DNA from 3 places in the Rhizobium sp. 'Codium 1' genome. Region 1 is predicted to be linked to each of the others. Evidence: predicted binding sites of a transcription regulator. Region 1 holds the regulator's gene; each other region holds the start of a gene.
What was found. The regulator PhoB, encoded in region 1, activates phosphate uptake and scavenging genes when phosphate is short. The targets are predictions, from matches to a motif close to TGTCATNNANCTGTCAT.

Region 1 (10,745 bases):
CAGCCCTGCCTCGCTCCCGGCGACACCTATGAATACGCCTCCGGCTGCCCGCTCGATACGCCCTCGGGCATGATGTATGGCACCTATCGCATGGAGACCGACGACGGCGAGGCATTCGATGTCGAAATCCCCGCCTTCTCTCTGGACAGTCCGGGCATGGTTCGCACGCTCAATTAGCGCTTTGCGGTTGAGTTGCGCGTGCCCAGTCGCTATCTGGAAGGTCAGATCCGTACTTCCAGCCAGGGGCACCATCCGGCATGAGCATCCAGTATCTCGTCACCCATAGTGGCGGCTTCCATGCCGACGAACTGCTGTCGTCCGTCATCCTGACGCGCCTTTTCCCGGATGCGAAGATCGTGCGCAGCCGGGCGCCCGACTGGATCACGCCCGCGACAGACCGCATCATCTACGATGTCGGCGGCGCCTATGATGCAAACGCCCAAATCTTTGATCACCATCAGCGCGGCGCTCCGCTCCGCGAGGATGGCCAGCCCTTCAGCTCCTTCGGCCTCGTCTGGAAGCACTATGGAAAGGATTATCTCGCCGTTCTCGGCGTTCCGGTCGGCCATGTCGATGCAATCCACGAGAGCTTCGACACCAAGTTCGTTCTCCCGATCGATCTGCTGGACAATGGCGCCCTCAGCCCCGCGACGGCCGGGCCTCTGGCCGACCTCACACTGCCGAGCCTCCTGGAAACCCTGAAACCCGTCTTCGACGACAGGGCGCCAGGCTCGGACGACCGGGGTTTTCAAGCGGCGCTCTCGATCGCCCGCGCCATCGTCGAAGCCGGCATTGCGCAACGGGCCTCCAAGCTCAGGGCCGAGAGCATGGTCCTCGAGGCGATCGCAGCAACGGGAGACCGACATGTACTGGAATTGCAGATGGGCATGCCCTTCCGTCCCGCGATCGTGAAAGCAGGCGCTGACCACCTGCTCTTCGTCGTGCACCCCCGCGACAAGGACTGGTGCATCACTGGCATCCGCAAATCGGAGAACAGTTTCGAGCAACGCGCCGACCTGCCTGCAGCATGGGCGGGATTGAGCAATGGCGACCTTGAAGCCGTGTGCGGCGTCGAAGGCGCCAGCTTTTGCCACAACGCTCGCTTTATCGCAGCAGCGCGTTCGCGCGAGGCTATCCTCGCCATGGCGGACATCGCTGTCACCGAAGCGCTCCGGGCGGACAAGCTCACCACGGAAGCCTGACGAACCGTCGGCGATCAGGCGGCATGAAAATCGATGCCCGCCTCATGTCCAAGCCATGCGACAGGGCCTTCCCGTCGCTTCCAATCTGCAAAAACCGGATCTTGCCGGGCACCAAAAAAGCCGGATCGCTCCGGCTTTTCGTGTCTTCTTCCGTGCCTGCTTTCAAGCCGGCGTCAGCTCTGCCGGCTCGAAGTGGTAGTCGGTCGAGCAGAATTCGCAGGTCACCGTGATCTGCCCGTCTTCCGTGCTCGCTTCGATCTCCTCAGCGGTGAAGCCCTGGAGAACGCCCTTCAGGCGGTCCCGGGAACAGCTGCATCGATCATGGACCGCCTGAGGCGCATAGGCACGAACGCCGCGCTCATGGAACAGGCGGAAGAGCAGCCGCTCGACGCCGACCAGGGGATCGGTGAGCTCGTCGGCGTCGATCGTATCGACCAGCATCCGGGCTTCGTCCCAGGCTTCGTCACCATGCAGGTCCGTATCGCGGTCGTCGCCGTCGCCACCATGCAGGTCCGGATGGCGCATGCGCTCCGGTGCATCCGGCAGGAACTGCGCGATGAGGCCGCCGGCGCGCCAGGTCCGGCGCGGCTTGCCGTCCTCGTCGCGGTCGAAGAGCTCGGCAGCGCCCAGACGCACCCTGGTCGGGATCTGTTCCGACTGGCGGAAGTAGACCCCGGCAATGTCCTCAAGCGAGGTCCCGTCGAGCGGCACGATGCCCTGATAGGGCTGCATGTAGGCGCCCTGGTCGATGGTGAAGGCCAGCATGCCCTCGCCGAGCAGTTCTTCGGGCGATGCGCGACCGGAAGCCACCGCATCCGCCACAGCCTGTTCATCGAAACGGGCATAGGCGCGCACGCTTTCGGGCGAGCTGAAATCGGCGACGAGCAGGTCGACCGGGCCGTCACCCTTGGTCTGGACCGTGAACTTGCCTTCGAACTTCAGCGAAGTGCCGATCAGCACCGTCAGCACGATCGCTTCGGCGAGAAGCCGTGCGACCGGCGCCGGATAGGCGTGACGGTCGAGGATGGAATTGACCAGCGGTCCGAGCTGCACGGCGCGACCACGCACGTCGAGACCGTCCACCTGGAAGGGGACCACACGATCGTCGCCGGCGAAACCGAATTCGCCGAGTTCTGCTTGTTTCATCGCCATGAATGTACTCCCGGCACACGGGGTGCCATACGCTTGGCCGCCTGAGCGGCCCGATCAGAAAGGGCACAGATGGGATCACCTGCGCCAAACGTCAAGTCGGACATAAATTGCCTGAAACCGGCCTCAGATTGCGCCGAGGCACCAGGCGAGGATCGATTTCTGCGCATGCAGGCGGTTCTCCGCCTCGTCGAAGACCACCGACTGCGCGCCGTCGATCACCTCGTCGGTCACTTCCTCGCCGCGATGCGCCGGCAGGCAGTGCAGGAAGAGTGCCTCGTCATTCGCCTTCTTCATCAGGTCTGCATTGACCTGGAAAGGCTGGAAGACATTGTGGCCGCGCGCCTTGTGCTCCTGGTTCATCGACACCCAGGTGTCGGTAATGACGGCATCGGCACCGGTCACCGCGCGGTCGGCATCATGGCAAAGCATGATCTCGCCGCCATTGTTGCGAGCCCAGTTGAGGATCTTGTCATCCGGTTCGGAGCCGAGCGGCACGGCCATGTTCATGCGGTAGCCGAAGCGGGCAGCGCCTTCGACCAGTGAATGAAGGACATTGTTGCCATCGCCGGTCCAGGCCAGCGTCTTGCCGGCGACGGAGCCCCGATGCTCCTCGATCGTCATGATGTCGGCCATGATCTGGCAGGGATGCGTCATATCCGTCAGAGCGTTGATGACAGGCACCGTCGCGTGTTCCGCCATTTCAAGAAGGCGGGCATGGTCGGTCGTGCGGATCATGATGGCATCCACATAGCGCGACAGCACCTTGGCGGTGTCACCGATCGTCTCCGCACGGCCGAGTTGCATTTCGGTGCCGGACAGGAACAACGTCTCGCCGCCCAACTGGCGCATGCCGACATCGAAGGAAACACGCGTGCGCGTCGAGGGCTTCTCGAAGATCATCGCGAGCATCTTGCCGGCGAGCGGCTTGTCGGCGGTGCCGGCTTTCGTCGCCTGCTTGCGGGTCTTTGCGTCTTCTAGAATGCTGCGCAGATCCCCTGACGTCATGGCGGAGAGATCGAGAAAATGCTTGGAAGAGGCCATGAGAGAGCGTCCTGTCTTAGGCAGAGGCTGCGACTGCAGCTTTGGCGCGGATCTGTTCGGCTGCGTGTTCGATGCGGGCAAGGCCGTCGCGCGCTTCCTCTGCCGTGACCGTCAGCGGCGGCAGCAGGCGGATCACGTTGTCACCGGCGGGAACACCGAGCAGATGCTCGTCACGCATTGCCATCAGAAGGTCGGTGTTCGGAACCTTGGCCTTGATCCCCAGCATCAGGCCTTCGCCGCGCACATCCTCGATCACATCCGGGAAACGATCCTTCAGTGAAGCGAGGCCCTGGCGGAAGACCAGCGCCGTGTCGCGCACGTTGTCGAGAAAACCGTCCGCCAGCACGACATCGAGCACGGCATTGCCGACGGCCATGGCGAGCGGGTTGCCGCCATAGGTCGAGCCGTGGGTGCCGGGTTTCATGCCAGAAGCGGCCTCCTCGGTCGCAAGGCAGGCACCGAGCGGGAACCCGCCGCCGATGCCCTTGGCGACCGCCATAAGGTCTGGGGTGATGCCGGCCCATTCATGCGCGAAAAGCTTGCCGGTCCTGCCGACGCCGCACTGGACTTCATCAAGGATCAGCAGCAAGCCGTGCTCGTCACAGAGGTCGCGCAGTGCCCGCAGCATTTCGACAGGGATCGGACGGATGCCGCCCTCGCCCTGGACCGGCTCGACCAGAATGCCAGCCGTTGAATCCGTGATCGCGGCCTTGAGTGCCTCAAGATCGCCGAACGGCACCTGGTCGAAGCCAGGCGCTTTGGGGCCGAAACCTTCCAGATATTTCTCCTGGCCACCCGCGGCGATCGTCGCAATGGTTCGACCGTGGAAGGCGCCTTCCATGGTGATGATGTGGAATTTCTCCGGATGCCCCTTGGCAAAGTGGTAACGGCGGGCAGTCTTGATCGCGCATTCCAGCGCTTCTGCGCCGGAATTGGTGAAGAAGACGCGCTCGGCGAAGGTGACCTCCGCCAGGCGCCTGGCCAGCGCCTCCTGACCCGGCACTTCGTAGAGGTTCGACAGGTGCCAGACCTTGTCGGCCTGGTCCTTGAGGGCACCGACGACATGCGGATGACCATGACCGACAGACGTGACGGCGACACCGGCTGCGAAGTCGAGATAGCGCTCGCCGCTTTCCGTCACCAACCAGACGCCCTCGCCTCGTTCGAAACGCAGAGGCGCCCGATTATAGGTCTGGTAGAGCGGCGTAGCTTCGGCCATGGCGTTCACGATCCTTTTCGACAATCCGTCACACCGGACGGTGCGGCCTCCACGAGGCTCCGAAAAAATTAAAAATGCCGCCTTGCGGCGGCGCGGGCACTATCCCCACTCACCCTTGCAATGTCAACGTTTTCTGCAGGAATCGCGGCAGTTGGAGCGATTTCGGCCAACACGCGCAGGACGAGTGCCGGCGAAGATTCCATCTGTTGCATACTTGACTCACTCGGGAAGCAAGTTGGGGAAAACCGCGAAATCGATTCCAGATGATTCCCGCGACTCTTGTCACGGAGTCAGCCGACCTCTAGGTTAAATTTCATTAACAGATTGCATGCGGCGGAAGTGCTCACCGACAATATCGAGGCGGTTTTGTTTCGGATTCATTCGAAGCAACGGTGACGGATTCTGCCATGACAGACGCGAGCGGCGGAGATGAATGGCATGAACTGGACTGATGAGAGGGTTGAAAGACTCAAGCGCCTCTGGGCCGAAGGCCTGAGCGCAAGCCAGATTGCAGCGCAACTGGGCGGCGTAAGCCGAAACGCCGTAATCGGCAAAGTGCACCGGCTTAACCTTCCGGGTCGCGCCAAGGCAGGAGGCAACTCGTCTGCGGCACGTCCGGCCAAGCGCCCTGCACAGACGCAGCGTCCGGCAAGTTTCCAGAACCGCCCGGCAGCCAGCACGACCACCCGCACCGTCACCCGCGCTGCAGGCGCCACGATGCTGAAGGAAGAGATCGAGGTCGAGGCCTACGAAGAGGTCGAAGTTCGGCGTTCCCTGAACGTGGTTGTTCCGATTTCGCGCCGCCTGGCACTGACGGAACTGACCGAGCGGACCTGCAAGTGGCCGATCGGCGATCCGATGAAGGACGACTTCCACTTCTGCGGCTGCGAAATCGCCGACAGCGCGCCCTACTGCACTTACCATGCAAAGCTCGCCTATCAGCCGGTCAGTGAACGCCGCAAGGCTCGCTGATCCCTCGGCCAGAGACAGAGACATCCAACGGGTCCTTCGGGGCCCGTCTTCTTTTGGCGCCCGCACCAACAAGGAAAAGGGGCCGCAGCGGATGATCCGCGCGGCCCCTTCGATCGTCTTGCAAGCCGGTTCAGGCTTCCATGGAGTAGCCCGCACCGCGAACCGTGCGAATGACATCCTGCATGTTGGAGAAATTCAGCGCCTTGCGCAGGCGGCCGACATGCACATCGACGGTGCGCTCGTCGACATAGATATCATGTCCCCAGACACCGTCCAGCAGCTGAGACCGGGAATAGACGCGCCCCGGGGAGGCCATGAGGAATTCCAAGAGCCGGAATTCCGTCGGACCGAGACGAACCTCGCGGCTCTTGCGATGAACACGATGTGTCTCACGGTCGAGCTCTATGTCCCCGCAACGCAGGACACTGGAGAGAACCTCGGGCTTGGCACGCCGCAGCATGGCCTTGACGCGAGCCATCAGTTCCGGCGTGGAGAAGGGCTTCACGACATAGTCATCTGCTCCCGTCGCCAGGCCACGAACCCGCTCGCTTTCCTCGCCACGGGCCGTCAGCATGATGATCGGCAGGCGCTCGGTTTCGGGGCGCACACGCAGGCGCCGGCAGAGCTCGATGCCCGAGACGCCCGGGAGCATCCAGTCGAGGATCAAGAGATCGGGAACCCGCTCCTGCAGGCGGATCTCTGCCTCGTCCCCCCGCAGGATCGTCTCGACTTCGTATCCCTCGGCTTCAAGGTTGTAACGGAGGAGGACCGACAGGGCCTCCTCGTCTTCCACCACGGCTATCTTCGGCTGCATCAAAAACCAACCTCGCTGGCCAACATCACTCGGTGATCGCACCGACGGAAGAGGTGAGGTCTTCCTTCGGGCGCTCGCCTTCCGGCTGTGCGCCGGTCGTCATGTAATAGATCGTCTCCGCGATATTCGTCGCGTGATCGCCGATACGCTCGATGTTCTTGGCGCAGAACAGAAGATGCGTGCAGCTCGTGATGTTGCGCGGATCTTCCATCATGTAGGTCAGGAGTTCGCGGAACAGCGAGGTGTAGATTGCGTCGATTTCTTCGTCGCGATCACGGATCGACTTGGCCTTCTCGGCCGAGCGCGTCGTATAGACGTCGAGCACTTCCTTGAGCTGGGCAAGCGCCAGGTCCGAGAGATGTTCGAGGCCACGGGCGAGCTTGCGCGGAACGCCGGTCGCCTGAATGGCCACCACACGCTTGGAGTTGCTCTTGCCGAGATCGCCGACACGCTCGAGGTCCGCAGCGATGCGAAGAGCGCCGATGATTTCGCGCAGGTCTGATGCGACCGGCTGGCGCTTGGCGATGGTCACGATCGCCTTGTCACCGATCTCGCGTTCCATGGCATCCATGACGACGTCGTCAGAAATGACCTTCTGCGCAAGTGCGGCGTCGGAATTGACCAGCGAGCGCACGCTTTCGGCGACCATCTGTTCCGCAAGACCGCCCATTTCGGAGATGCGGCGCATCAGGAACTTCAGTTCCTCGTCGAAGGCCGAGTAGATGTGAGAGGAGCCCATTTGAAACGTCCTTGAAATTGAGTTCAACCGTGAATGACGTCAGGGCTCAGCCGAAGCGGCCCATGATGTAATCCTGGGTGCGCTGGTCATCCGGGTTGGTGAACATCTTGTCAGTGTCGTTCTCCTCGACCAGCTCGCCGAGGTGGAACATAGCCGTGCGCTGGGAAACGCGGGCGGCCTGCTGCATCGAGTGGGTTACGATCACGATCGTGAAGTTCTCGCGCAGTTCATGGATCAGCTCCTCGACCTTTGCAGTCGCGATCGGGTCGAGCGCCGAGCAGGGCTCATCCATCAGGATGACTTCGGGGCTGACGGCAACGGCACGCGCGATGCAGAGACGCTGCTGCTGACCACCGGAGAGGCCGGTCCCGGCAGAGTCGAGACGATCCTTCACCTCATTCCAGAGGCCGGCCTTCTGCAACGCGATCGAGACGATCTCGTCCAGCTCGGCCTTGTTGCGGGCCAGGCCGTGAATGCGCGGACCATAGGCGACATTTTCGTAGATCGATTTCGGGAAGGGGTTGGGTTTCTGGAAAACCATGCCGACCTTGGCGCGCAGCTGCACGGGGTCAACCTTGGGGTCGTAGATGTTTTCCGCATCGATCTGGATGTTTCCCTCGACGCGGCAGCTCGCAATCGTGTCGTTCATGCGGTTGATGCAGCGCAGGAAGGTCGACTTGCCGCAGCCCGACGGTCCGATGAAGGCCGTCACGGAGCGGGGGCGGATGTCGATGTTGACGTCCTTGAGGGCGTGCTTGTCACCGTAAAACACCTGCACGTTGCGGGCGGTGATTTTGCTTTCAGTCATGGGTGGCGCTTTCGTCGTGGTCATCTTGGTCGCGAGATTGTTCATCATCATATAACTCCTTACCAGCGACGCTCGAAGCGGCGACGAAGAATGATTGCGATCAGGTTCATCAGGATCAGGAACACGAGGAGCACGATAATCGCACCGGAGGCACGCTCCACGAAGGCCGGGTCGCCACGCTGGGTCCAGTTATAGACCTGGACCGGCAAAGCGGAGGCCGGCTGGAAAAAGCCGTCCGGTGGACCGGCCGGGTATTCGCGCACGAAGGCAACCATGCCAATCAGGAGCAGCGGCGCTGTTTCACCGAGCGCGCGGGCAAGACCGATAATCGCGCCAGTCAGGATGCCCGGCATGGCCAGCGGCAGGACGTGATGGAAGATCGACTGCATCTTCGAGGCGCCGACGCCGAGTGCCGCATCGCGGATCGACGGAGGCACGGCCTTGAGTGCCGAGCGGGTGGCGATGATGATCGTGGGCAGCGTCATCAGCGTGAGAACGAGACCGCCGACGATCGGAGCCGATTGCGGCAGGCCGACAAAATTGATCAGGACGGCAAGGCCCAGAATACCGAAGACGATCGAGGGCACGGCGGCGAGATTGGCGATATTGACCTCGATCAGGTCGGTGAACCAGTTCTGCGGCGCGAACTCCTCGAGATAGATCGACGTCGCGACACCGAGAGGTAGCGACAGCACCAGCACGATGAGCATCATATAGGCTGAACCGATGATGGCGACACCGAGGCCTGCCGCCTCCGGACGCGTATCGGATGCGTCAGGCGCGGTGAAAAAGCCCCAGTTGAACTTGGTCACCAGAATGCCGGCTTCCTTCAAATTGTCCGCAAGAACGAGCTGTTCCGGCGAGACATTGCGATCGAGAGCCGCGCTCTCCATCGTCACGCGACCCTTGTAGTAGCCGTCAATACGGCCACCGGCGAGGAAGTCGAAGGGGTAGGTCTGGCCGATAACGGAGGGATCGGCGATGACGAAGCGACGCAGATCGGCGGCCGCTTCCTTCGAGATGAGCTCGGCAGCAGCCTTGGGCGTCAGGCCCTCGGCAGCAAGTCCCTTGTCTTCCAGCGCCTTGGCCACGGCCTGCTCGATGAGCGGCGCATAGCCAAACGTGGTGACCTTGGCAATGTCCGCCGGGTCGCGATTGCCAGCCTTGTCGAGCTTTGCCGGATCCAGATAGACGTCCAGCGTGACGAAGGTCTGCTGGAACGAGGACAAGCCGTTCGACATGATGGAGAGCAGAAGTCCGATCAGTGCAACGATGCCGAAGGTGACGGCTGCCTTGCCCCACATGCGGAAGCGGACTTCGGCCTTGTTGCGGTTGCGCGTGCGATCATCGACCGTGAGGATCGACTTCTTTTCCGCAGGCATCGGGGATCCGATAGCGGTGAGATCGGTCATTCGTACTGCTCCCGGTACTTGCGGACAATGTAAAGGGCCACGACGTTGAGGCCGAGGGTGATGACGAAGAGGGTGAGGCCGAGGGCGAAGGCGACCAGGGTCTCGGGACTTGCGAATTCCGTGTCACCGGTCAGCTGGCTGACGATCTTGACCGTTACCGTGGTCATCGCCTCGAAGGGATTGATGTCGAGCTTGGCAGATGCGCCGGCTCCGAGAACCACGATCATGGTCTCACCAATGGCGCGGCTCGCGGCCAGCAGGATCGCACCGACAATGCCCGGAAGTGCCGCCGGAAGAACCACCTGCCTGATCGTCTCAGACTGGGTCGAGCCCAGCGCGTAAGAGCCATCGCGCAAAGTCTGCGGCACGGCGTTGATGATATCGTCCGACAGCGAGCTGACGAAGGGGATGATCATCACGCCCATTACGAGGCCCGCAGTCAGGACGGAAGACGAAGACGTCCCGAGACCCAGGGGCTCGGCGAAATAATCACGGAGGAAGGGACCGACAGTGACCAAGGCGAACAGACCGTAGACGATGGTCGGAATGCCCGCCAGAACTTCGATTGCCGGCTTGACGATGCTGCGGGTGGTCGGACCGGCATATTCCGACAGATAGACCGCGATCATCAGACCGATCGGGACTGCGACGATCAGCGAGATGATGGAGACGTAGAAAGTGCCCCAGAGCAGCGGCAGGATGCCAAGTTCAGAGCCACCACGGAATTGCGGGTTCCAGACGGTCGAGAAGAAGAACTCGCTCGCCGGATACATGGTGAAGAATACGTAGGTTTCAAAGACGAGCGATCCGACGATCCCGACAGTCGTCAGAATGGCGACCAGCGACGAGAGGAGGAGCACCGTCTTGACGAAACTTTCGCTCAGATTGCGTGCGCGCAGTTCCGGGTTGATGCGGATATAGGCCAGCGGCAAAGCGGCAATGGCAAGCGCCAGCACGGCGATCGTCATCAGCAGGTGACCGAAATCGGACTGGCTACGGTAAGACTTGGCCGCCTCGAAAACTTCCACCGGCACGTCTGAGCCGAGAGCAACGCCGACCTCGGCGAGCCGAGCGCGGACATTGCCGGCGTCGAGCGCCTCGACATTGACGTCGGCACCGGCCTCGGCAGCGCGAGCCTCGACAGCGCTCAGACCATCCGCTATGCGCCGGACATCCGCCATGACCAGACTCTGGGCACCACCCTCGGGCACGATGCTGTCGGGAATGGTCGCCGCGATGCGGCCTTCAACGATTACCGGCTGAATGAAGAGCCAAGCCATCAGCAACAACAGAGCCGGGACAGCCGTGACAAGGCCGACGACCTGTCCGTAATAGCCGGGCAGAGAGTGAAGCTTCGTGCCGCGTGCGGCCGAAACGGAAAGAGCC
Region 2 (10,745 bases), on a different contig from region 1:
TCGAACACGCGCTTGCGCTCCGCAAAGGAGATGGCCGGATCTGGGTTGGGATCGATGAAGATGTCGCGGTGGTCGAAGGCCGCGATCAACCGGATCTTTTCCGACAGCAGCATGCCGTTGCCGAAGACGTCACCAGACATGTCGCCGACGCCTGCTACCGTGAATGGTGTCGTCTGGATGTCGGTGTCGATTTCGCGGAAATGCCGTTTGACCGTTTCCCAGGCTCCGCGCGCGGTGATACCCATCTTCTTGTGGTCGTAGCCGGCAGACCCTCCCGACGCGAAGGCGTCGTCGAGCCAGAAGCCGGCCTCCTGCGCGAGACCGTTGGCGGTGTCGGAGAAGGTTGCCGTGCCCTTGTCGGCCGCGACAACGAAGTAGGGATCGTCGCCATCCGGCCGAAGCGTATCGGATGGCGGGACGATTTCGCTGGCGACAATGTTGTCGGTGATCGACAGCAGAGTGCGGATATAGGTCTTGTAGGCCTCCGTTCCGGCGGCAAACCAGGCTTCACGGTTGCTGGCGGGCGGCAATTGCTTCGGGAAGAAGCCGCCCTTGGCCCCAACGGGCACGATGACGGCGTTCTTCACCTGCTGCGCCTTGACGAGACCGAGCACTTCCGTTCGGTAATCCTGGGCGCGATCCGACCAGCGGAGGCCGCCACGGGCGACCTTGCCAAAGCGAAGGTGCACGCCTTCGACCTCGACGCCGTAAATGAAGATTTCGCGGAAGGGGCGCGGCTCCGGCAGCCCCTCCAACTGGTGGGGATCGAACTTGAAGGCGAGCATGGGACGATCGCTCTGGCGGTAGCCCATCTGGAAGAAGTTGGTGCGCAGCGTCGCCTCTATCACGTTGATGTAGCGACGCAGGATGCGGTCCTCATCGAGGCTCTTGACGTCTGTCAGTTTGGTCTCGAGAGCCTGCAATAGCTCACTCTGCCTGCTTTTGCGGATCTTCTCTGCCAGCGCAACATCGAAACGGTTGCGGAACAGGGTGACGAGATCGGCGGCGATAGCCGGGTGCTTCGTCAGCGTTTCTGCCATGTAGGTGAGAGAATACACTGCGCCGGCCTGGCGCAGATAAGCGGCATAGGCCCTGAGAACTGATGCCTCACGCGCGTTCACGCCGGCTGCGAGAATAAGGCGATTGAAGGCATCGTTGTCGACGGCGCCGGTGAAGGCGGCGATGAAGGCTTCCTGCACCTGATTGCCATGCCGTGCCATGTCGAATGTGACGCCGTCTGGCGTTTGCAGCTCCATGTTGTGCAGGACAACGGTGGGCTGCGTCCCATCGGATTGCCTGACGTCAATGTCGAAGGTGCGCTCGCTGATGACGCGGAAGCCGAGGTTCTCCAAAAGCGGCACCCGGCGGGAAAGCGGCAGATGGTCCCCGGCGTGAAAGATCTTGAGATAGAGGAGTGGTCCCTGTTCGCCTGCGACCTGGTGGAATTCCAGTGAAAGCGGAGCCCCGGCCAGGCACGCCTTGATGTGCTTGAGGTCGCTGACGGCTTCTTCCGGGGTAAAGGCTTCCTGAAAAGCCTGGCCCACGTCGAGTGCCGGTGCTCCGGCACCGGCCAGCGCTGAAAACCGATCCGTCCAGCGGGCGGTGATCTCACGAACTGCGTCCTCAAGGGTCGCCTGGGGGATCTGCGGCGTGGCGCCCTCGCGCCGGCCAATGATTATGTGTACGCGTGCGACCCCGCCTTCCGGGAAGGCCGGGTAAAAGGCGGAAACATGGCCGTTGTAAACGGACTGGAAATAAAGGCCGATCTTTTCGCGGACCATGGAATTGTAGTCTTCGCGCGGCACGTAGACGATCAGAGACACGAAGCGGTCGAAATGGTCGATGCGCGGCAATACGCGGACGCGGGGGCGCTCTGACAGGTCGTTGATCTGTTCACAGAACTTCGCCAGAAGATCCGGGGTGATCTGGAAGAGGTCGTCGCGGGGATAGTTTTCCAGCGTGTTCTGCAGCATGCGCCCCGAATGGCTGCGCGGGTCAAAGTCGAAATAGGAGACGACCTTCTCGACTTTTGCCCTCAGGAGCGGGATCTGATTGATGGATCTGGTGTAGGCGGTTGCCGTGAAAAGACCGACGATGCGAAGTTCGCCGACAACCTTGCCGTTCGGACCAAAACGCTTGATCCCGACGTAGTCCATATAGGCGCGTCGATGAACGACTGATTTGACATTCGCCTTGGTGACGATGAGGAAGTCCGGTCCCTGAAGAAAGGCCAGAATCTCCGGCGTCGTCGTCACATGATTTTGACCCTGGCGCAGTACCAGAACATTGGGATCGGAAAGAATGCCGAGGCCACTGCCCTTGTCGCGCTCCACCGTCGCATTGGCGCCATCGCCCGAATAGACATATTCACGCATGCCGAGAAAGGTGAAGTTGTTGTTGCGCAGCCATTCCAGAAACGCGACGGCCTCGTCGCGCTCCGGTTCGTTCCTGCCGGCGGAGAGATCGCGCAGGTCCGAAAGCGCATTCTCCAGCAGGCTCAGCATCGGCTTCCAGTCGGTCGCTGCCATCTTGACTTGGCCAAGTACGTGCTGGAGCCTCTGGATGAGGTCGGTGGATTGTTCTTCAGTCAGCGGCGCGAGATGGAGCTGGATATAGCTCACCTTGATTGCGCCTTCGGGAACCGAGTCCGGGTTCGACAGTGAGATCTCACCGCGCGGAGTCACGGCAAGGATTGGATGCACCGCCATATAGATGTCGCGAAAGTGGCTGGTGACCTCGCCCATCAGCGAATCGTAGAGGAAGGACTTGTTGTGGTCGACGATCGACAACACGCTTACGGGTACGCCGAGGGGGCTCACGCCGTCGATGGCCTCGATCCGGATGTGCGGGGTCTGGCGATCCCAGCCCGCGATATCGCCAGCTGCCCTGGCTGCCGACCGTGCGAGCATGGATGCGTCATAGCGATCGATATCGTCGTTGCTGGCCCTGCCGAAGATCACGGCGGGTGCAAGGAATTCTCCACCGAGGCTGCGGGCCGTTTCCGCCGCCTTTTCCAGAAGTTCGTCCCGCTTGGTGATGCCCGTCCTGCCCATTTACCCCTCCGAAGCTTGCGTCGTTTCGCGTAATGTCGCGCAAATGATTTGCGAAAGTATGTATGGATCATGCATATGAAAAAATCAGGCAAAAATATGCGGTTGAATTTGTGCTTTCCGAGAAATTTTGTCAAAAATGGCCGATGTGACGGGCCTTATGACCGGTTGTGGAGCGGAATCGCGTAAAATGAACCGAAAACCCGATGGAGCCGTCATTGTCATTTCCAGTCATGTCGTTCGTGGATCGGTGGGGAACCGGGCGGCTGTATTTGCGCTGGAGACCCTCGGGCACCCGGTCTGGGCCCTGCCTACGATCGTCCTTCCCTGGCATCCCGGCCATGGGCCGTCCACGCGTCTGCAATTTTCCGATGACGACTTCGACCATGCCATCGACGATCTGATCAGGGCCCCGTGGCTCGGTGAAGTTTCGGCCGTTTTGTCGGGCTACTTCGGCTCGTCGCGCCAGCCGGTTGCCGTCCAGCGTCTCGTTGCGGCCGCCAGACAACAGAATCCTGATCTCATCTATGTCTGCGATCCCGTCATGGGAGATCTCGGAGGTCTTTACGTTCCCGTCGAGACCGCTTCGGCGATCCGCGACCACCTGATCCCGATGGCCGACATCGCTACGCCCAACCGATACGAACTGCAATGGCTGGCAGGCGGCGCCGAACTCGCGAGCAATCAGGCTATCATCGATTCTGCGCTGACGCTCGGCCCGAAACGCATGCTGGTTACCTCGGCCGTGCCCATGATGGCCGGTGGCACCGGCAATCTCCTGCTCAGTGGTCGCTCTGCCCTGCTTGCAGAACACAGGCTCATCGACAATCCGCCGAACGGCCTCGGAGATCTGCTTGCTGCGGTTTTCCTTGCGCGCCTTCTGGCCGGCATGGACGAGGAGAGGGCACTTCAGACGGCGACGGCCAGTGTATTCGAGATCCTTGCGCGTACCGCAAAGCGAGGCGGTGATGAACTCGCGCTGGAGAGTGATGCCTCAAGCCTTTCGACACCCATGGCCATGGTGCAAATCCGTCGTCTTATGCACCCGGCTCAACGGAAACCGGGCAGACCGCAGTGAAGCCTCCGTGGAAACGCCGTTTTACATGTGTTGCCATGCTCTTTCTTGCGCTGTAATCGATAGCTATGAGCCAATTTCCTTCTGCACTTCTCACCGGTTATCGCAACTTCATGGGCGGCCGATATCTCGACCAGCGCGATCGCTATCGGGCACTCGCAGAGCAGGGGCAAAAGCCTCACACGCTCGTGGTTGCCTGCTGCGATTCCCGCGCCGCGCCGGAGATGATCTTCGATTCCGTGCCGGGCGAACTCTTCGTCGTTCGCAACGTGGCGAACATGGTGCCACCCTATGAGCCGGACGGGCAGTATCACTCGACGTCAGCCGCGCTGGAATTCGCCGTGCAGGCGCTCAGGGTTCGTGACATCATCGTCATGGGACATGGTCGTTGTGGCGGTATAACGGCGGCCCTTGATCCAAATTCCGAGCCCCTGTCGCCCGGCGATTTCATCGGGAAGTGGATGAACCTGGTCGCACCGGCGGCGGAGCAAATCCAGGGCAACTCGCAGATGACCTCGGGCGAGCGTCAGACCGCGCTGGAACGGATCTCGATCCGAAACTCCATTTCCAATCTGAGGACATTCCCCTGCGTGCGAATTCTCGAGGGGCGCGGCAAGCTGCGTATCCACGGAGCCTGGTTCGACATCAGCAATGGGGAATTGTGGCTCATGGATCCGCAGACGCAGGATTTTGCCCGGATCGAGCCTGAGGAAAGCCTGCCTGTCGAAGGCCTGGACGCGACCTGACCATAAAACGATGACGGCGGCCCGAAGCCGCCGTTGAAGGTTCAATAGAGCCAGTCTTACTGGGCGTCGATCTGCGCGCCGATATGGGCGATGGCCTGCTGATAGACCTTTGCGGCATTCCAGCCCTGGATGGCAGCAAAGTTCGGTTCGCCCTGCTGATAGCCCGCGCCCGGCTGCCAGCCGTGACCCCTGAGGAAGTTCGCGGTCGATGCGAGCGCATCCGAGCGTGAGCGAACCATATCGATATGGCCGTCGCCATCCCCATCCGTGCCAAACCGTACGACGTTGCGCGGCAGGAATTGCGTCTGGCCGATCTCGCCATGAGCAGCGCCCTTGGCGTTCACGTCGAGATTTCCGGCCTGGACGAGTTCCAGAGCCGCATAGAACTGGTCGGTGAAGAATTCACTGCGGCGGCAATCGAAGGCCAGGGTGGCGACGGCAGACAGGGTGTGTTCCTTGCCGAGGAAGGAACCGAAACCCGTTTCCATGCCCCAGATCGCAATCAGTGGGCCGGCGGGAACACCGTAGCGCTGCTCAAGTCGCGAGAACAGAGCGGCGTTGTTCTTCTTCATTGTCTTGCCGCGATTGATGATCGTCTGGCCACCGCGCTTCTGCATGAACTGCTCGAAGGAAAGCTTGAAGCTCTTCTGGCCGCGGTCGGCGCTGATCGTACTGCGGCTGTATCTGACCGTCGAAAAGACCTTGTCGAGCATGCGCGGGTTGAAGCCCTGGGCCGCCGCTCCTTGCTTGAAGGCTGCGCTCCATTCCTCGAAGCCTGCTGAGGTGTTGCTGCAAGCGGCGGCGTCTGCCGATCCCGCGCCGGCCGTCAAGGCGACTACGGAAATCAGGGCTGCCGACAGGGTTGATGTCAGTCGCATTCATGCCTCGTTACGGACTGTGGATCTTGTCGATTCGGCCGCACCATGCCAGCGAAAGTGGATCGTGTCATCCATCCGACGCTAATGTAGGGCCTCGGAGGTCTCAATTTGGATCACATTCGCCTGAAGGGTCCGGTCGAGGCTTCCCGTTGTGTGAACGGGAAGCCTCGGCGATTGGCTGTCAGGCGGTCGCGCGCGGCTTGATCAGACCGCGATTGACCAGAAGTTCCGCGATCTGGATGGTGTTGAGAGCCGCACCCTTGCGCAGGTTGTCGGAGACGATCCACATGTTGAGGCCGTTCTCGACGGTGGCGTCTTCACGAATGCGGGAAATATAGGTCGCGTCTTCGCCAGCGCATTCGACGGGGGTGATGTAGCCACCGTTCTCATGCTTGTCGATGACGAGGCAACCCGGCGCTTCGCGCAGGATGTCGCGGGCCTGGTCTGCAGTGATTTCGTTTTCGAATTCGATGTTGACCGATTCCGAATGGCCGATGAAGACCGGGACGCGTACGGCGGTGCAGGTCACCTTGATCTTCGTGTCGAGCATCTTCTTGGTTTCGGCCAGGACCTTCCACTCTTCCTTCGTGTAGCCGTCTTCCATGAAGCTATCGATGTGTGGAATGACGTTGAAGGCGATGCGCTTGGTGAACTTCTTCGCTTCGACGGGATCGGCGACAAACACGGCGCGGGTCTGGGTGAAGAGTTCGTCCATGCCTTCCTTGCCGGCGCCGGAAACGGACTGGTAGGTCGAGACGACGATACGCTTGATCTTGGCGAAATCATGCAGGGGCTTCAGCGCCACGACCAGCTGTGCGGTCGAGCAATTCGGGTTGGCGATGATGTTGCGCTTCCTGAAGTCTACGATGGCGTCCGGGTTCACTTCCGGGACGATCAGCGGAACGTCGGAATCGTAACGCCAGGCCGAGGAGTTGTCGATGACGACACAACCCTGAGCGCCGATCTTCGGCGACCACTTCTGCGAGATCGTGCCGCCGGCCGACATCAGGCAGATGTCGGTGTTGGAAAAATCGTAGTTGTCGAGGTTCGAAACCTTCAGGACCTTGTCACCGAAAGAGACTTCGGTCCCCTGGGAACGGGCTGACGCGAGCGCCACGACTTCCGATGCCGGAAAGCCACGTTCGGAAAGGATGTTCAGCATTTCGCGACCGACATTGCCGGTGGCGCCTACGACTGCAATCTTGAAACCCATGTCAATGCTCTCTTTCTGTCTCTCCGCGGATGGTGAGGGGGAAGTTCGCGACGGGTGCGCAACCTTCCTTGTCCCCGGCCGTGCCGGGGAGAGAGCGGTGGCCGAAGACGTCAGACGGTTTTCGTCGTCGTTTTGGCCTTGGTCGTGGATGCAAGAGAAAGGCATGCGCAGCCTGCAGCGGAAAGCTGCAGGAGTTGGAAGACCGCAAAGGGTTGCCCGAAAGCGTGCATGGACCGAATTCCTCTTCGCGGCGAGGCATTACAAGGTTTTCGGCGCGAGTCAAGCCGAGCACCGGCGGGCTTCGTCGAAAAGCGAATGCCGACCGGTTGAGTGGCCTTTTATCACCACGACACGGTCGCGCTTGTCTCGACATTTCCGGCGTGAAAAAACAGTCGCAATCACCGGAGCATATTGCATGAGCCTTGAAATTCGTGAGTTGAGATCTGGGGACCTTCCCGCCGTGACGGAAATCTACGCCGACGCCGTCACCCACGGGACGGCGAGCTATGAGTTCACACCGCCTACCCTCGACGAGATGTCATCGCGGCATCGCGACCTCACGGAGAAGGGGTATCCCTACCTGGCTGCGATCGATCCTCGCGGGCAATTGCTGGGATACGCCTATGCATCGGCGTTTCGCACCAGACCTGCCTATCGATGGCTTGTGGAGGATGCCATCTACATTCACCCCTCGGCCCGTGGGCGCGGCGTCGGGAAAACCTTGCTCGTGACACTGCTCGATCAATGCGAGGCCCTGGGTTTCCGGCAGATGGTCGCCGTGATCGGTGGCGCGAGCGAGGCGTCAATGGCCGTCCATCGCAGTTGTAGCTTCGAACTCGCTGGCACTTTGAGTGCAACGGGCTTCAAGCACGGTCTCTGGCTCGACACCGTCTTCATGCAAAAAGCATTGGGCGAGGGCAGTGCGACCATGCCGGACCTGTCTGCCTATCCGGGCACGATGCGTTGAGCGTCAGTCCAGTGCCTTGAGCGCCTTGTCGAAGACCTTCAGCACCTGGCGCAGATCATGGCCGCGCTTGAGAATTCGTCCGTCTGTGGCGATGACGGAGAATGCGCCCTGCTTGGCGGCGAGCTTCGGATTTTTCTCAATTCGGTAGAGCGGAAACTCGCCCGACCGCTTGAAGACGGAAAATACCGCCTTGTCCTTCAGGTGATCGATCGCGTAGTCGCGCCATTCGCCCTCTCCGACCATGAGGCCGTAGATCCAAAGAATGGCGTCGAGTTCACGGCGGTGGAAGGTGACGGGTAAGGGGTCGAGCGCCTGTCTATAGACACCGAGATCAACGACAGAAGCGGCCGTCGTGTCTGCCCCCTCGTCGTCGTGGCGCTGCCCCTCCGGCTGCTCTGTCGTCAATGCTCCACGGGCTCCGATTTATGACGGATAGGTAACAGTGTGCCTGACATGCCCGAAATTGCAAGCATGTCGGGTGTTGCGACGTCCGGCGTCGGGGTCGTTTCAGCGCCCCCTGCTGAGGAAGTGACGGAGCAGGAGTTCGCGAAGCCGCGCAGCGATCGGCGACAGGCGCTTACCGCTGAGGGTGATCAGGTGATAGGGCGTAACCTCGATGGGCGTGTCCAGTCGCAGCGTGGTCAGATCACCGACGGGGGTCTGCCGGCAGAGAAGATCCGAGACCTCGCGTGACATGGGTGCGATCGCGTTCGACGAGGCCAGCATCGCAATCATGACAAGCAGCGAGGTCGTATTGACGATGTTGCGCGGGATCGGCACGCCTTCTTCGATGAAGACATTCTCCACCGCCTGGCGCAAGGGCGTCCCTGGAGCCTGCATCACCCAGGGGAAATGCGTCATGTCGGATATATTCAGGCTGTCGACGTTCACCAGGGGATGTGTGCGATGGACGACGATCTCCATCTCCTCCATCGTTGCCCCTTCCACGTGAAACTGGCGTGCGTCGATGCCCGCAGGAATCCGTCCCAGCACGAAGTCGTACTGCCCAGACAGCAGGTCGCGGATCATTTCGCCACTGGGCGCCACATTGACGTGGATGTCGACCGTCGATGTCTCCGCCTTCAGGGCACGGATTGCAGGGACGACATGCCCGACAGCGCCTCCCGTGACCGCTCCTATCCTGACCTTGCCCGTCAGCCCCCGCTGGATTGCTTCGACTTCGCGCGCCGCTTCGCGCATTTCTTCCAGTACGTTCTGCGCGCGGCGAGCCAGCGCGCTGCCGACGGCGGTCGGCTCCATCCCCTTGGGTGTGCGAACGAAAATGGGCGACCCGACGTAGCGTTCGATCTCTCCCAGCATGCGGGAAGCCGCCGGTTGGGTCAGCGCAAGCTCCTGAGCGGCCAGACTCAATTGGCCCAGTTCGGCAATGGAGCGAATGAGATTGAGGTGCTTCGGTTGCAAGCGATGAACGTGAATCTCGGCCATAAATCACATATCAACCATGGTATGGAGAAAGTCAAAATAATCATTTGATCGGTATATCGGCCGCGATAAGACTCGCCACGGAGCTGGGGGGCTGCTGGGTCAGCCGTCCGTTCTTGTTTCAGCGAGTGCCAGGAGGAGCTTGGCCCCGCACGGTATGACCAGGGAGGTTACCATGAAGAAACTTGGAGCCATGATTGCGTCTTTCGCAATCGGCATCGCATCCTTTACGCCAATGTCCTTCGCACAGGACAAGGGCATGGTCGGCATTTCCATGCCGACGAAGACGTCTACCCGTTGGATCTCGGACGGCGAGACCATGGAAAAGCTGTTCTCGGAAGCCGGCTACACCCCGGACCTGCAGTTTGCTGACGACGACATCCCGAACCAGCTTGCCCAGATCGAAAACATGGTCACCAAGGGTGCCAAGGTTCTCGTGATCGGCGCCATTGACGGCACGACCCTGTCCGACATCCTGCAGAAGGCTGCAGACGCCGGCGTAAAGGTCATCGCTTATGACCGCCTGATCCGCGATTCCGGCAATGTCGACTACTACGCCACCTTCGACAACTTCCAGGTCGGCGTTCTCCAGGCAACCAGCCTCGTGGACGGCCTCAAGGCCAAGTTCCCGGACACCAAGCCATGGAACGTCGAACTCTTCGGCGGTTCGCCGGATGATAACAACGCCTTCTTCTTCTACGACGGCGCAATGTCGGTTCTCCAGCCCCTGATCGACAGCGGCGACATCGTCGTCAAGTCGGGCCAGATGGGTATGGACCAGGTCGGTACCCTGCGTTGGGACGGCACCGTTGCCCAGGCGCGCATGGAAAACCTGCTGTCCTCGACCTACACCGAAGACAAGCTGAACGGCGCTCTGTCTCCGTATGACGGTCTCTCGATCGGCATCCTTTCGGCTCTTAAGGGCGTAGGCTACGGTTCGGGCGACATGACCATGCCTGTGGTCACCGGTCAGGACGCCGAGCTTCCGTCGATCAAGTCGATGCTCGCAGACGAGCAGTACTCGACCGTGTTCAAGGACACGCGCGAACTCGCGAAGGTCGCCGTTTCGATGGTCGAAGCCATCATGGAAGGCAAGACCCCCGAGATCAACGACGACAAGACCTACAACAATGGCGTCAAGGTCGTTCCGTCCTACCTGCTGAAGCCCGTCGCGCTTGACAAGGCCAATGCCAAGGACGTTCTGGTCAATGCCGGCTACTACACGGCCGATCAGATCGACAACTGATCCCTCGGATCATGTCCGGGTCCGCGATTCGTCGCGGACCCATTTTCTATACGCATTGAGGGAGCTCGCGTCGTCGGCTAGATCTTTCAGGGATCGCTGAATGGGCGCCGGAATTCTGCACATGGAC
Region 3 (10,745 bases), on a different contig from region 1:
CGATCATGGTGCGGGCGGAGGCACTCTTCGACGATCCCGACATCGCCTATGTTCATGTCCGCTCGGCCCGCAACAACTGCTATCAATGTCGAATCGAGCGGCTCGCGCCGCCAGCCCAATCCGGAACATCCAGATGACACAGCACAGAAGCATGAACCCGACGGAATGGAGCCTCCTGCTGCTGCTCTCGGTGATCTGGGGCGGGTCCTTCTTCTTCACCGGGGTCGCCGTCAAGGAGCTTCCCCCCTTCACCATCGTTGCGGCGCGGGTCGGACTTGCCGCTCTGGCACTTCTCCTCGGTCTCAGGCTCGCCGGGATCTCGATGCCGCGTGCGCCGAAGATCTGGCTCGCCTTCTTCGGCATGGGTCTGCTGAACAACATGATCCCCTTCTCGCTGATCGTGTGGGGTCAGGGAACTATCGCCAGCGGGCTTGCCTCGATCCTCAATGCGACGACGCCCCTGTTCGGGGTCGTGGTCGCCCATCTGCTGACGCGCGACGAGAAGATGACCGGCGGGCGCCTCGCCGGAACGATCGTCGGCTTTGCCGGCGTGGCCCTGATGATCGGGCCGTCTGCCCTGTCCGGTATCGGCTCGCATTTCATGGCGGAACTTGCCATTCTCGGAGCCGCACTCTCCTACTCCTTTGCCGGGGTCTATGGCCGACGATTCAAGGCAATGGGCATCAACCCGATTGTCACCGCCACCGGTCAGATCTCCGCGTCTGCCATGCTGATGATTCCGCTCGCGCTCGTCATCGAACAGCCCTGGACCCTCGCGGCACCGGGACTGCCGACGATGGCTGCTCTCGTCGCGATCGCGCTGATCTCGACGGCGCTTGCCTATATTCTCTTCTTCCGCATCCTCGCCTCGGCGGGGGCGACCAACCTCATGCTGGTGACTTTCCTCATTCCGGTGAGCGCGATCCTTCTTGGCTGGCTCTTCCTGAACGAGGTACTCGCGCCGCAGCACTTCATCGGCATGGCGACGATCGTGGCCGGCCTCGTCCTGATCGACGGTCGACTGCCGCGGCGGCTGTTCGGTCCGCGAGGCCGCAATACGCTGTCGAACTGAATCTGGCATCACCCCCCAATAAGAATGGGCCGGCCGATGGGATGGCCGGCCCAGATGGCCGCGTTTACGCGAGACATGCGCGGACCTGACGTAACGTCAGGTAACCGGAGAGGCAGACCTTACGCGACGTTCAGCACGGCTTCCGGCGCATGGGCCGGATAACCCAGGGCTTCGGCTACCGGCTTGTTGGTAATGCGCCCCTTGTGCACGTTCAAACCATTGCGCAGGTGCCGATCCTCGGCAATGGCGCGCAAACCGCGATCGGCAAGCGCCAGGCCATGCACCAGGGTCGCATTGTTCAGCGCATGGGCAGAGGTAATCGGCACAGCACCCGGCATGTTGGCAACGCAGTAATGCACGATGCCGTCGACGACATAGGTCGGGTCGGAATGGGTCGTGGCATGGGATGTCTCGAAACAGCCGCCCTGGTCGATGGCGACATCCACGACGACAGAGCCCTTCTTCATGCCCGAGAGCATTTCGCGGGTGACCAGCTTCGGGGCAGCTGCTCCGGGAATGAGGACGGCGCCGATGACGAGGTCGGCCGAGAAGCATTCCTGCTCCAGTGCATCGATCGTCGAATAGACCGTGTGCACGCGGCCGCCGAAGATATCGTCGAGCTGGCGCAGGCGGGGCAGCGAACGGTCGAGAATGGTCACGTCGGCGCCGAGGCCCACCGCCATCTTGGCTGCATGCAGGCCAACGACGCCGCCACCGATGACGGTTACCTTGGCCGGCAGAACGCCCGGAACGCCGCCGAGCAGGATGCCGCGGCCGCCATAGGCCTTCTGCAGCGCCGTGGCACCGGCCTGGATCGCGAGACGCCCGGCGACCTCCGACATCGGAGCCAGCAGCGGCAGGCCGCCGCGTTCATCGGTCACGGTCTCGTAGGCAATGGCGGTCACGCCAGAGTCGAGCAGACCCTTGGTCTGATCCGGATCCGGCGCGAGATGGAGATAAGTGTAAAGGATCTGACCGTCACGCAGCTGCACCCATTCCGAGGGCTGCGGTTCCTTGACCTTGACGATCATGTCAGACTTTTCGAACACGTCCTTGGCCGAGGCTGCGATCTTCGCGCCAGCGGCGATGTAGGCGTGGTCATCGGCACCGATCCCGGCGCCCGCACCCGTTTCCATCAGGACCTCATGGCCATGCGCCACATATTCTCTGACGGCACCCGGGGTCAGGCCGACACGGTATTCATGGTTTTTGATTTCCTTCGGGCAACCGACACGCATGAAGCGTTCCTCTCTTTTATCTGCAGCCGAAGCCGCTTTGTTTCAGATGCTAAAATTCAACCATCGATCCCGTAAAATGTCCTTGCAAAATGAGGCATGGAGCGCGACAGAATTCGCAGCTTCTTGCGTGACGCATGCCAATAACGGGGAATTCTACGAATGGCGGAACTGGATGCCATCGATCGTGCCATTCTGAAGGCGCTTCAGGAGAATGGTCGGATGACCAATGCCGAACTCGCCGAGACGGTGGGCTTGTCGCCCTCCGCCTGCTCGCGGCGGCACGACATGCTGGAAAAGTCTGGCGTCATCAGCGGCTATCATGCGCGCCTGTCGCACAAGGCGATCGACTACAAGATGATGGTTATCGTGCATATCTCGCTGTCGGGCCAGTTCGCCAAGACACTGACCGAGTTCGAGGCGGCCGTGAGACGCTGTCCGAACGTGCTGGTCTGCTACCTGATGTCGGGGGAGTATGATTACATACTCAGAGTGGCCGCCAAGGATCTCGAAGACTACGAGCGCATCCACCGCGACTGGCTGTCCGCGCTGCCGCATGTGGTGAAGATCAATTCTAGCTTTGCGCTGCGCGAGGTCATCGAGCGTCCCAATGTGGGGCTTTGAGCAGGGGTCCTGAAAATCCTAATGATTCGATTTAGACCGTTCTCACGGATTGTACGTAAGCTCCCGCCATTCTTCTCATCAGGACGGCATCATGAGCAATAATCTCGGAATGGATGTTCGCAAATCTCCTCGCAGTCGCTGCAGGATCGACAGCAAGGTTCGTTACTTCAAGCAGGAAGCCGATGGACGCGTAGTCAACATCTCGCGCAATGGCCTGGCGCTTGAACTCTCGTCCAAGTTCCCGGCCGCCGCCGGGAGCCCCGTCATCATCGAGAACGCTGATATCGGCCTGCTCGAAGGTGTGGTTCGCTGGAACTATGGCGGGCGGATCGGCATCATGTTCAGGCCCAACAGCAATTCGATTGCCAAGGTCGCCGCCTATTTCCGCAACTTCCACCAGGAAGTCCGCCCGGTTCTCACGCGCTAAGGTCTGCCTCCACAGCGCAATTAACGGTAAACACCCGCAAATACAGGTCAAATACCCTAAATCTGCCAGGGTGACTGCTCGCATTCTAATGACCTCGGCCAGATGCCGTTAAGGCGCCTGACCGAGATTTCCTGCGTTTCTTCCAATCAGTTTTGATGGAGCGCAGTCAGATGCTTGCTGGCAAACTCAATCCGGACGGTCGTCGAAACCAACGCCTGCGCTGTCATATCAGAGGCACGCTGGAATTTATCGGCCAGAGGCTGGACGTGCGTATTCTCGACATTTCACATAGCGGCATGGCGCTGCAGCTCGAAGGGTGGATCGAGGCCAAGCGCGGCGCGATGGTCTGCGTGCGGTGTGCCGAACTCGGTCGGATCGACTGCACCGTGCGCTGGTACAGGGCAGGAAAGATGGGACTGGAATTCGATCAGTCCACCAATGCGGTCGCTCAGATCACGGCCTATTTCCGGAACTTCCATCAATCCCTGGGCCACACCTGACAGGTGGGCGCCCGTCATTCGGCCCCGGCAGCCTTCAATTCGAGATCGAACGGTTCGATTGCGCTGTTGCCCAGGATGTACAGGACGTCATTGAGATAGTTTCGGCTTTTGGTGACCTCCACCGAGATCGGGCGATCGCCTTCTTGCGCACTGGGCGGCGCCAAAGACTCCAGTGAAAACTTTGCGCTGTTGGAATCGGGGACGCCGGAGAGGATGGCCGAGGTTGCGGTATCGGGTACCGTCACGACAGTTGCCTTGTCGCCGCCAACCGTTTCGGACGACAACACGCTGCCGGACGAATCCTGGAATTCCACGCGGCATGCCGGGCAAGCTCCGGCAATCGCCTTCGTGTCGAAGATCAGCTGAGGTGCGGGGGCAGCCTCTGACGGGAGATCCTGAGCATGCCCCGTCGTGACCAGTATTTCGCCCAGGTAGTTCAAGAGCTCCGTTGGCTTTGGATCGATCTCCACGCTGACGGCCTTGACCTCGGTGTCTTTGACAACGTCCTTCACCGGGGCAATCGCACCGGCAGTCGAAAGCAGAAAGGCGGGCGCGCCAATGCCGAGCACGAATGCCTTGCTGATGTTCGGCTCATTACCGTAATGGGCCACGATCCCGCCGATGAGGCCCAACAGGACCAGGATGGCGATCGAACCGGCTATCGGTGCCAGGATCGAGAGCCAGGGCTCTTGCGCAAGTTTCTCAAACCAGTCCGCGATCTGCCCTCCCTGGGCACGAACCAGGATCCGCGCCAGTTCAGGCGACATTCCGCCGATTGCACCTGCAAAGAATGCCGTGTTGAGCCATGGCATGAGTCGATCCCCCATCGATGACAAGAGAACAATACCTCGCAGGCCCGGCAAAATCAATCATTGCGCTAATATTCAACCGCCATCTAGCATGGGTTGCATTGGATCCTTCCATGTCTCACCCCTGTCATTTTCCAGGTGCAAGCCTCTGGAAAGCGACTTAACCTCCTTCTCTTTCAGAACCAGTTCTTCGTGAGGCCCCCATGTCGTCCATCCTCGATCTCCACCCGATTTCCCGCCGCTCTTTCCTCAGCGGCATCGCCGCCTCGGCAGCCCTCGTCACGCTTCATCCGTTTGCCGCGCGCGCTTCCGCCAATCAGGCGCATCTGCGGCTGATGGAAACAACCGACATCCATGTCAACGTGATGCCTTACGACTATTACGCCGACAAGCCGAACGACACGATGGGACTGGCGCGCACCGCAAGCCTGATTGATTCCATCCGCGCGGAAGCCGGCAACTCCATGCTGATTGACAATGGCGACTTCCTGCAGGGCAATCCGATGGGCGATTACATGGCCTATCAGAAGGGCATGAAGCCTGGCGACCTGCATCCGGTGATCAAGGCGATGAACGTGCTGGGCTATGACTGTGGCACGCTCGGCAACCACGAATTCAACTATGGCCTGGACTTCATGTTCAACACGCTGGCCGGCGCGCAGTTTCCCTTTGTCTGCGCCAACCTGACCAAGGGCGAGCTCTCTGCCGATCCGAAGCAGGATGCGCTCTACTTCAAGCCTTACGTGATCATCGAGAAGCAGATCCGCGACGGCTCGGGCGCCACGAGCCCGATCAAGGTCGGCTTCATCGGCTTCGTGCCGCCGCAGATCATGCTGTGGGATGCGAAGAACCTCGAAGGCAGCGCGCAGACGCGCGACATCCTTCAGGCGGCACGCGCCTGGGTGCCGCAGATGCGTGAGGAAGGCGCCGACATCGTCATCGCGCTCTCCCATTCGGGCATCGATGGCCATGGCGAGAGCGAGGGCATGGAAAATGCCTCGCTCTATCTCGCCGGCGTCGAAGGCATCGATGCGATCTTCACCGGCCACCAGCATCTCGTTTTCCCCGGACCAAAGGATTTCGAGGAGGTGCCGGGGGCCGATGCGGTCAAGGGCACGCTACTGGGCAAGCCGGCCGTCATGGCGGGCTTCTGGGGCTCGCATATGGGCCTGATCGATCTGCTCTTGGAAAAGGACGGCGCGAGCTGGAAGATCGTCGACTTCACCTGCGAGGCGCGGCCGATCTACCACCGCGACGAGAACCGCAAGGTCGTCGCCGATACCAAGGACAAGCCCGAAGTGATCGCCTCGGTCGCGACCGAACATCAGGCAACGCTCGACTATGTCCGCACGCCGGTCGGCAAGACCTCCGCGCCACTTTATTCCTATTTCGCGCTGGTCGCAGACGATCCCTCGATCCAGATCGTCTCGATCGCCCAGTCCTGGTACATCAAGACCATGCTGAAGGACGGCCCGCACAAGGACCTTCCCGTCCTGTCGGCTGCCGCCCCGTTCAAGGCGGGCGGTCGCGGCGGTGCGGATTACTTCACCGACGTGCCGGCCGGCGACATCGCGATCAAGAATGTCGCCGATCTCTATCTCTATCCGAACACGATCCAGGCGGTCGCGATCACCGGTGAACAGGTGAAGAACTGGCTCGAAATGTCGGCCGGTATCTTCAACCAGATCGAGCCGGGAGCGCAGGATGCGCCTCTCATCAACCCGGACTTCCCATCCTACAATTACGATGTGATCGACGGCGTCACCTATCAGATCGACCTGACCAAACCCGCGCGCTATGACAAGGACGGCGTCGCCGTGCACCCGGAAACGAGCCGCATCGTCAACCTGCAGTTCGATGGCAAGCCCATCGATCCGGGCCAGACGTTTGCGGTCGCGACCAACAACTACCGCGCCGGAGGCGGTGGCAAGTTCCCCGAGATCGCTGCGGACAAGGTGATCTTCGTCGGACCGGACACCAACCGCGACATCATCGTCCGCTACATCGTCGAGCAGGGCACGATCAATCCCTCGGCCGATGGCAACTGGTCCTTCGCGCCAATCGGCGACACAACCGTCACCTTCGAAACGGGCCCCAGGGCGCGCGAGCATCTCGCCGGCTTCCAGGGCGCCAAGATCGAGGATGCCGGTGAAGCGGCTGATGGATTCGCGAAGTTCCGGCTGACGCTTTGACGGCCGAGCTTCGGCGCGTTGCGGATCAACGGGTTGGGAATCGATTCAAAGGCTTGAATCGATTCCTTAAACCGCTTCGGAAAGAAGGGACGACGGAAATTCTGCCGGGCAATTCGACAGGTGTTCCTCGAATGCGCGGATCAGCCAGAGGCCGGCAGGTCCCGGAGGATTGTCGGCCCTGCGGATGGCATGGAGGTTGTACGCCCCCTGCTCATAGGCCGGCAGGTCGAGATGCACGATCCGGCCTTGCGCCAGGTCCTCGTGGATGATCGAGACCGGCAGCCCGCCCCAGCCCAGGCCGCCGCGAATGAGCTGGTGCTTCGTCGCCATGTCGCTCACCCGCCAGGTCTTGAAGGAGAGGACATTGAAGTCTCGCCCCTGGGTCAGGTCCGAGGCATCGCTGACGACGATCTGCGTTTCCTCCCGCACGTCCCGCAGCGACAGCTTGACCTTGCGGGCCGCCAGCGGGTGGTCGGCTGCGGCGGCCGGCAACAGAAAGCTGTGGCCGATGCGGTCGGCAACCAGTGTATCGTCCTGATGAAGGGGCGCACCGCCGATGCCGATTGTCGCCCGACCACTCAGGACCAGTTCCACAAGCCGGCCGAGTTCCCCCACTTCAAGCCTGAGGGAGACGGAGGGAAACTCGGTCTGGAATTCCCGGAGCACCGCAAGCACCGCCGGCATCGGCACGAGCACGCTGATCGCGATCGACAGTTCGGCCTCCAGGCCCTGGCGCATGCTGCGTGCCTTGGCGCGCATCACCTGCAGGTCGCCAACGATCCGGCGCGCATCGGTCAGCATCGCCCTGCCCTCCTCGGTCAGCCTTGGCTGGCGCGTGCCGGTCCGTTCGAAGAGTGATACGCCGAGCTGGCTCTCCAGGTTTCCGATCGTGTAGCTCACCACGGATTGCGCCCGGTTGAGCAGGCGGGCGGCGGCCGAAAAGCTGCCGGCATCGGCCACTGCGAGAAAGACCTGAAGCTGGTCGAGGGTGGGGTTGGCATCCATGGCTTTCGAGCATCCATCCAATTGTTCGATAAGATCGATCTACATTATCACAGTTTCATCGATAGGTGCGCAGGATTACATGCATGGCAGGCCTGCTCCCAAGGGCCCTCCAACATCCGAGGAACTGCCATGTCGTCCATCCTTCTCGTCACTTCCAGCCCACGCGGCTCTGACTCCCTCTCGAACTCGATTGCATCCCAGCTCGCCGAGAAATTCGCAGCCCAGACCGGTGGCGCGCTGGTCCGCCGTGATCTTGTCGAGACCCAGCTCGACCATGTCGACGGCATCTTCACCGCCGCCATCCGCAAGCCGGCCGATGCCCGCACTGCCGAAGAAACCGAATCCGTTGTCATGTCCGACGCGCTCGTTGCCGAACTCCTGGCCGCAGACACGATCGTCATCGGCACCGGCCTGATCAATTTCAACATCTATTCGTCGCTGAAGAGCTGGATCGACCACGTCGCTCGTGCCGGCCTCACCTTCACTTATACCGAAAACGGTCCGGTCGGCCTTGCCAAGGGCAAGAAGGCCTATCTGGTGCTGGCCGCTGGCGGCGTCTATTCCTCCGGTCCCGGTGCGCCGATGAACCACGCGGTGCCTTACCTCAAGACGGTCCTCGGCTTTCTCGGCATTGATCTTGTCGAAACTGTCTATGTCGAAGGCTTGGCCTACGGCCCGGAAGCAGCCGAAAAGGCCGTCGCGGCCGCACAGGCCAAGGTCGTGGAACTGGCCCAGGCCGCCTGATCCTTAGCTCTCCTGTTTCCAGAACCTACGAGCGCGGCAAACCGGCCGTACTCGCCTTTGCAAACGGCAAGCACCTTCAGTTGCCGTTTGCCGCCAGGGCAAGCGCTGTCTCGTTCCCCGCATGGGGCGGGCGCTTGTCCCGATGGACTGTGCGCCGCGCGATCCGCCTCAGCTCGATGGCGACCGTCTCACTGATTTCACGAGCGATGGCGACCACCGGCTGCGGTCGACCGAGCAGATAGCCCTGCAGCTCGTCGCAACCGGCAGCACTCAGGTAGCTAGCCTGTTCCACGGTTTCCACCCCCTCCGCCACGACACGCATGCCAAGTCCGTTGCCGAGCTCGATGATGGTGCGCACGATGGCGTTCGCGGTCTCCTGCTCGCCCAGGGCCGAAACAAAGCTGCGATCAATCTTGATGACGTCGAACGGGTACCGGCTCAGATAGCTCAGCGACGAATAGCCCGTGCCGAAATCGTCGAGCGCGATCTTGACCCCCAGCGTCTTCAGATGGCCGAGGATGAGACGCGCCCTCTGGTCGTCGTCGATCAAGACGCTTTCGGTAATCTCCAGCTCGAGCTTCTGCGGCGCGACGGCGGTCTCCTGCAGAATTGCCTCGATGCCGGCCAGAAAATCCGGGTGCCGGAACTGGACCGGTGAGACATTGACGCTCAAATGGACATGCGGCGGCAGGTCGACCGCCAGCCGGCAGGCTTCGCGCAGTACCCATTCTCCAAGACCGATGATCTTGCCGGAGACTTCCGCCACGGGAATGAAATCACCAGGCTGCACCATGCCGCGCTCCGGGTGGTTCCAGCGCAGCAAGGCCTCGTAGCCGATGATCGCGCCGTCTCGGGCCGAGACGCGCGGCTGGAGATAGAGCTCGAATTCGCCGCGCTCCAGCCCCCGCTCGATATCGGCCTCCAGGGCGCGCCGCTTCTCAATCAATTCGTCCATGCCCTTGCGATAGGCGCGAAACGTGTTCCGCCCCGATTTCTTGGCATGATAGAGCGCAACGTCGGCGCGGCCGATCAATTCGTCCAGCTCGGTTGCATGTTCGGGAAACAGCGCGCCGCCGATGCTGATGCCGCACTTGATGCGTTCGCCCTGCCCCGTATCGAAAGGCTGCCGAAAGGCATCGATCAGCCGGCGGCTCATATCCTCGAGCTGTGCCTCGAAATGGCAATTGCCGAGAATGACTGCGAATTCGTCGCCACCCAGCCGCGCAGCCATGTCCGCTGATCCCAGAGCCGCCGACAGCCGCCGGGCGGTCTCGCGGATGACCTCGTCGCCGGCCGGATGACCGTAGAGATCGTTGACATCCTTGAAGTGGTCGAGATCGACGAGCAGGACACCACAACCCCAATCACGATTGGGGCGGTCGACCTGGGCTGACAGCGTCTCGGTAAAGAGTGCGCGGTTGGCCAGGCCTGTCAACGGATCATGCTCCGCGAGATGGCGCATGCGTCCTTCGACGGCCTTGCGCTCCCTGAGATCGACGAGACAACCGATGCGAATGTGGCGACCGCGATATTCGATGTTGCGGCCTCTCGCCTCGATCGGAATTCGTTGTCCGTCCGGCCGCACGATGTGGAGCTCACGGGAGACATTCGGCGCCGGGTTCGGATCGTCCAGCAGCATGCGCCGCCCTTCCGCGTCCACCAGATCGAGGATGGACGATCCCACGAGCGTCTTCAGATCTCGGCCCGTCAGCAGCTCGAGCTGCTCGTTGCCGTCGATGATCGTGCCGTTTTCATACATGACGATCGCCTCGAACGTGGCGTTGGCGAGCGCCGACACCCGCTCGGATTCCTCCTGGTCGCGCACCTGCCCCTCGAGTTCCTGGCGGCTGCGCTCCTGCTGCTGGATATTGTCCATCAGGCCGTTGAACAGCCGGGCGAGCTTTTCCGCCTCGTCACCCGGGTCGACTGTCAACCGGTCACCGAGATCGGCGCTCCCCGAAACCAGTTTCGCCAGCGCATCCTCCACATGGCCGACACCGAGGCGCGTGCCGTGTTCGGCAACGTTGAGACCGACATCCTCGACCTCGGCAGAGACACGGATCGGGACCAGCTTGTCGAGGGTCCAGAAAAAGGCGTAGCCGAGGCCGAAGGCCCAGTAGAAATTGAGAGCCGAGCC

Region 2: LJE98_RS11220 (DUF2794 domain-containing protein) is a predicted target of PhoB. The motif match lies at 8,355-8,371, and genes of this name have one in related genera.
Region 3: LJE98_RS17030 (bifunctional 2',3'-cyclic-nucleotide 2'-phosphodiesterase/3'-nucleotidase) is a predicted target of PhoB. The motif match lies at 4,782-4,798, and genes of this name have one in related genera.

Annotation. Positions count from the first base shown of each region.
Region 1 is NZ_JAJGPW010000001.1:642,550-653,294, forward strand. Features, by position in the region: gene apaG (Co2+/Mg2+ efflux protein ApaG) at 1-177, shown strand, start outside; gene LJE98_RS03035 (MYG1 family protein) at 258-1,202, shown strand; gene LJE98_RS03040 (Hsp33 family molecular chaperone) at 1,365-2,354, opposite strand; gene argF (ornithine carbamoyltransferase) at 2,478-3,395, opposite strand; gene LJE98_RS03050 (aspartate aminotransferase family protein) at 3,412-4,614, opposite strand; gene LJE98_RS03055 (GcrA family cell cycle regulator) at 5,053-5,586, shown strand; gene phoB (phosphate regulon transcriptional regulator PhoB) at 5,717-6,400, opposite strand; gene phoU (phosphate signaling complex protein PhoU) at 6,426-7,139, opposite strand; gene pstB (phosphate ABC transporter ATP-binding protein PstB) at 7,186-7,971, opposite strand; gene pstA (phosphate ABC transporter permease PstA) at 8,007-9,359, opposite strand; gene pstC (phosphate ABC transporter permease subunit PstC) at 9,356-10,745, opposite strand, start outside.
Region 2 is NZ_JAJGPW010000003.1:369,665-380,409, reverse strand. Features, by position in the region: gene LJE98_RS11250 (NAD-glutamate dehydrogenase) at 1-3,053, opposite strand, end outside; gene pdxY (pyridoxal kinase PdxY) at 3,241-4,128, shown strand; gene LJE98_RS11240 (carbonic anhydrase) at 4,194-4,871, shown strand; gene LJE98_RS11235 (lytic murein transglycosylase) at 4,928-5,749, opposite strand; gene LJE98_RS11230 (aspartate-semialdehyde dehydrogenase) at 5,931-6,962, opposite strand; gene LJE98_RS11225 (GNAT family N-acetyltransferase) at 7,378-7,929, shown strand; gene LJE98_RS11220 (DUF2794 domain-containing protein) at 7,933-8,334, opposite strand; gene LJE98_RS11215 (LysR family transcriptional regulator) at 8,437-9,375, opposite strand; gene chvE (multiple monosaccharide ABC transporter substrate-binding protein) at 9,566-10,618, shown strand; gene mmsA (multiple monosaccharide ABC transporter ATP-binding protein) at 10,740-10,745, shown strand, end outside.
Region 3 is NZ_JAJGPW010000007.1:155,943-166,687, forward strand. Features, by position in the region: gene LJE98_RS16995 (DUF1203 domain-containing protein) at 1-137, shown strand, start outside; gene LJE98_RS17000 (DMT family transporter) at 134-1,072, shown strand; gene ald (alanine dehydrogenase) at 1,192-2,310, opposite strand; gene LJE98_RS17010 (Lrp/AsnC family transcriptional regulator) at 2,470-2,931, shown strand; gene LJE98_RS17015 (PilZ domain-containing protein) at 3,023-3,358, shown strand; gene LJE98_RS17020 (PilZ domain-containing protein) at 3,529-3,858, shown strand; gene LJE98_RS17025 (hypothetical protein) at 3,873-4,670, opposite strand; gene LJE98_RS17030 (bifunctional 2',3'-cyclic-nucleotide 2'-phosphodiesterase/3'-nucleotidase) at 4,871-6,859, shown strand; gene LJE98_RS17035 (LysR family transcriptional regulator) at 6,926-7,864, opposite strand; gene LJE98_RS17040 (FMN-dependent NADH-azoreductase) at 7,994-8,608, shown strand; gene amt (ammonium transporter) at 8,685-10,745, opposite strand, start outside.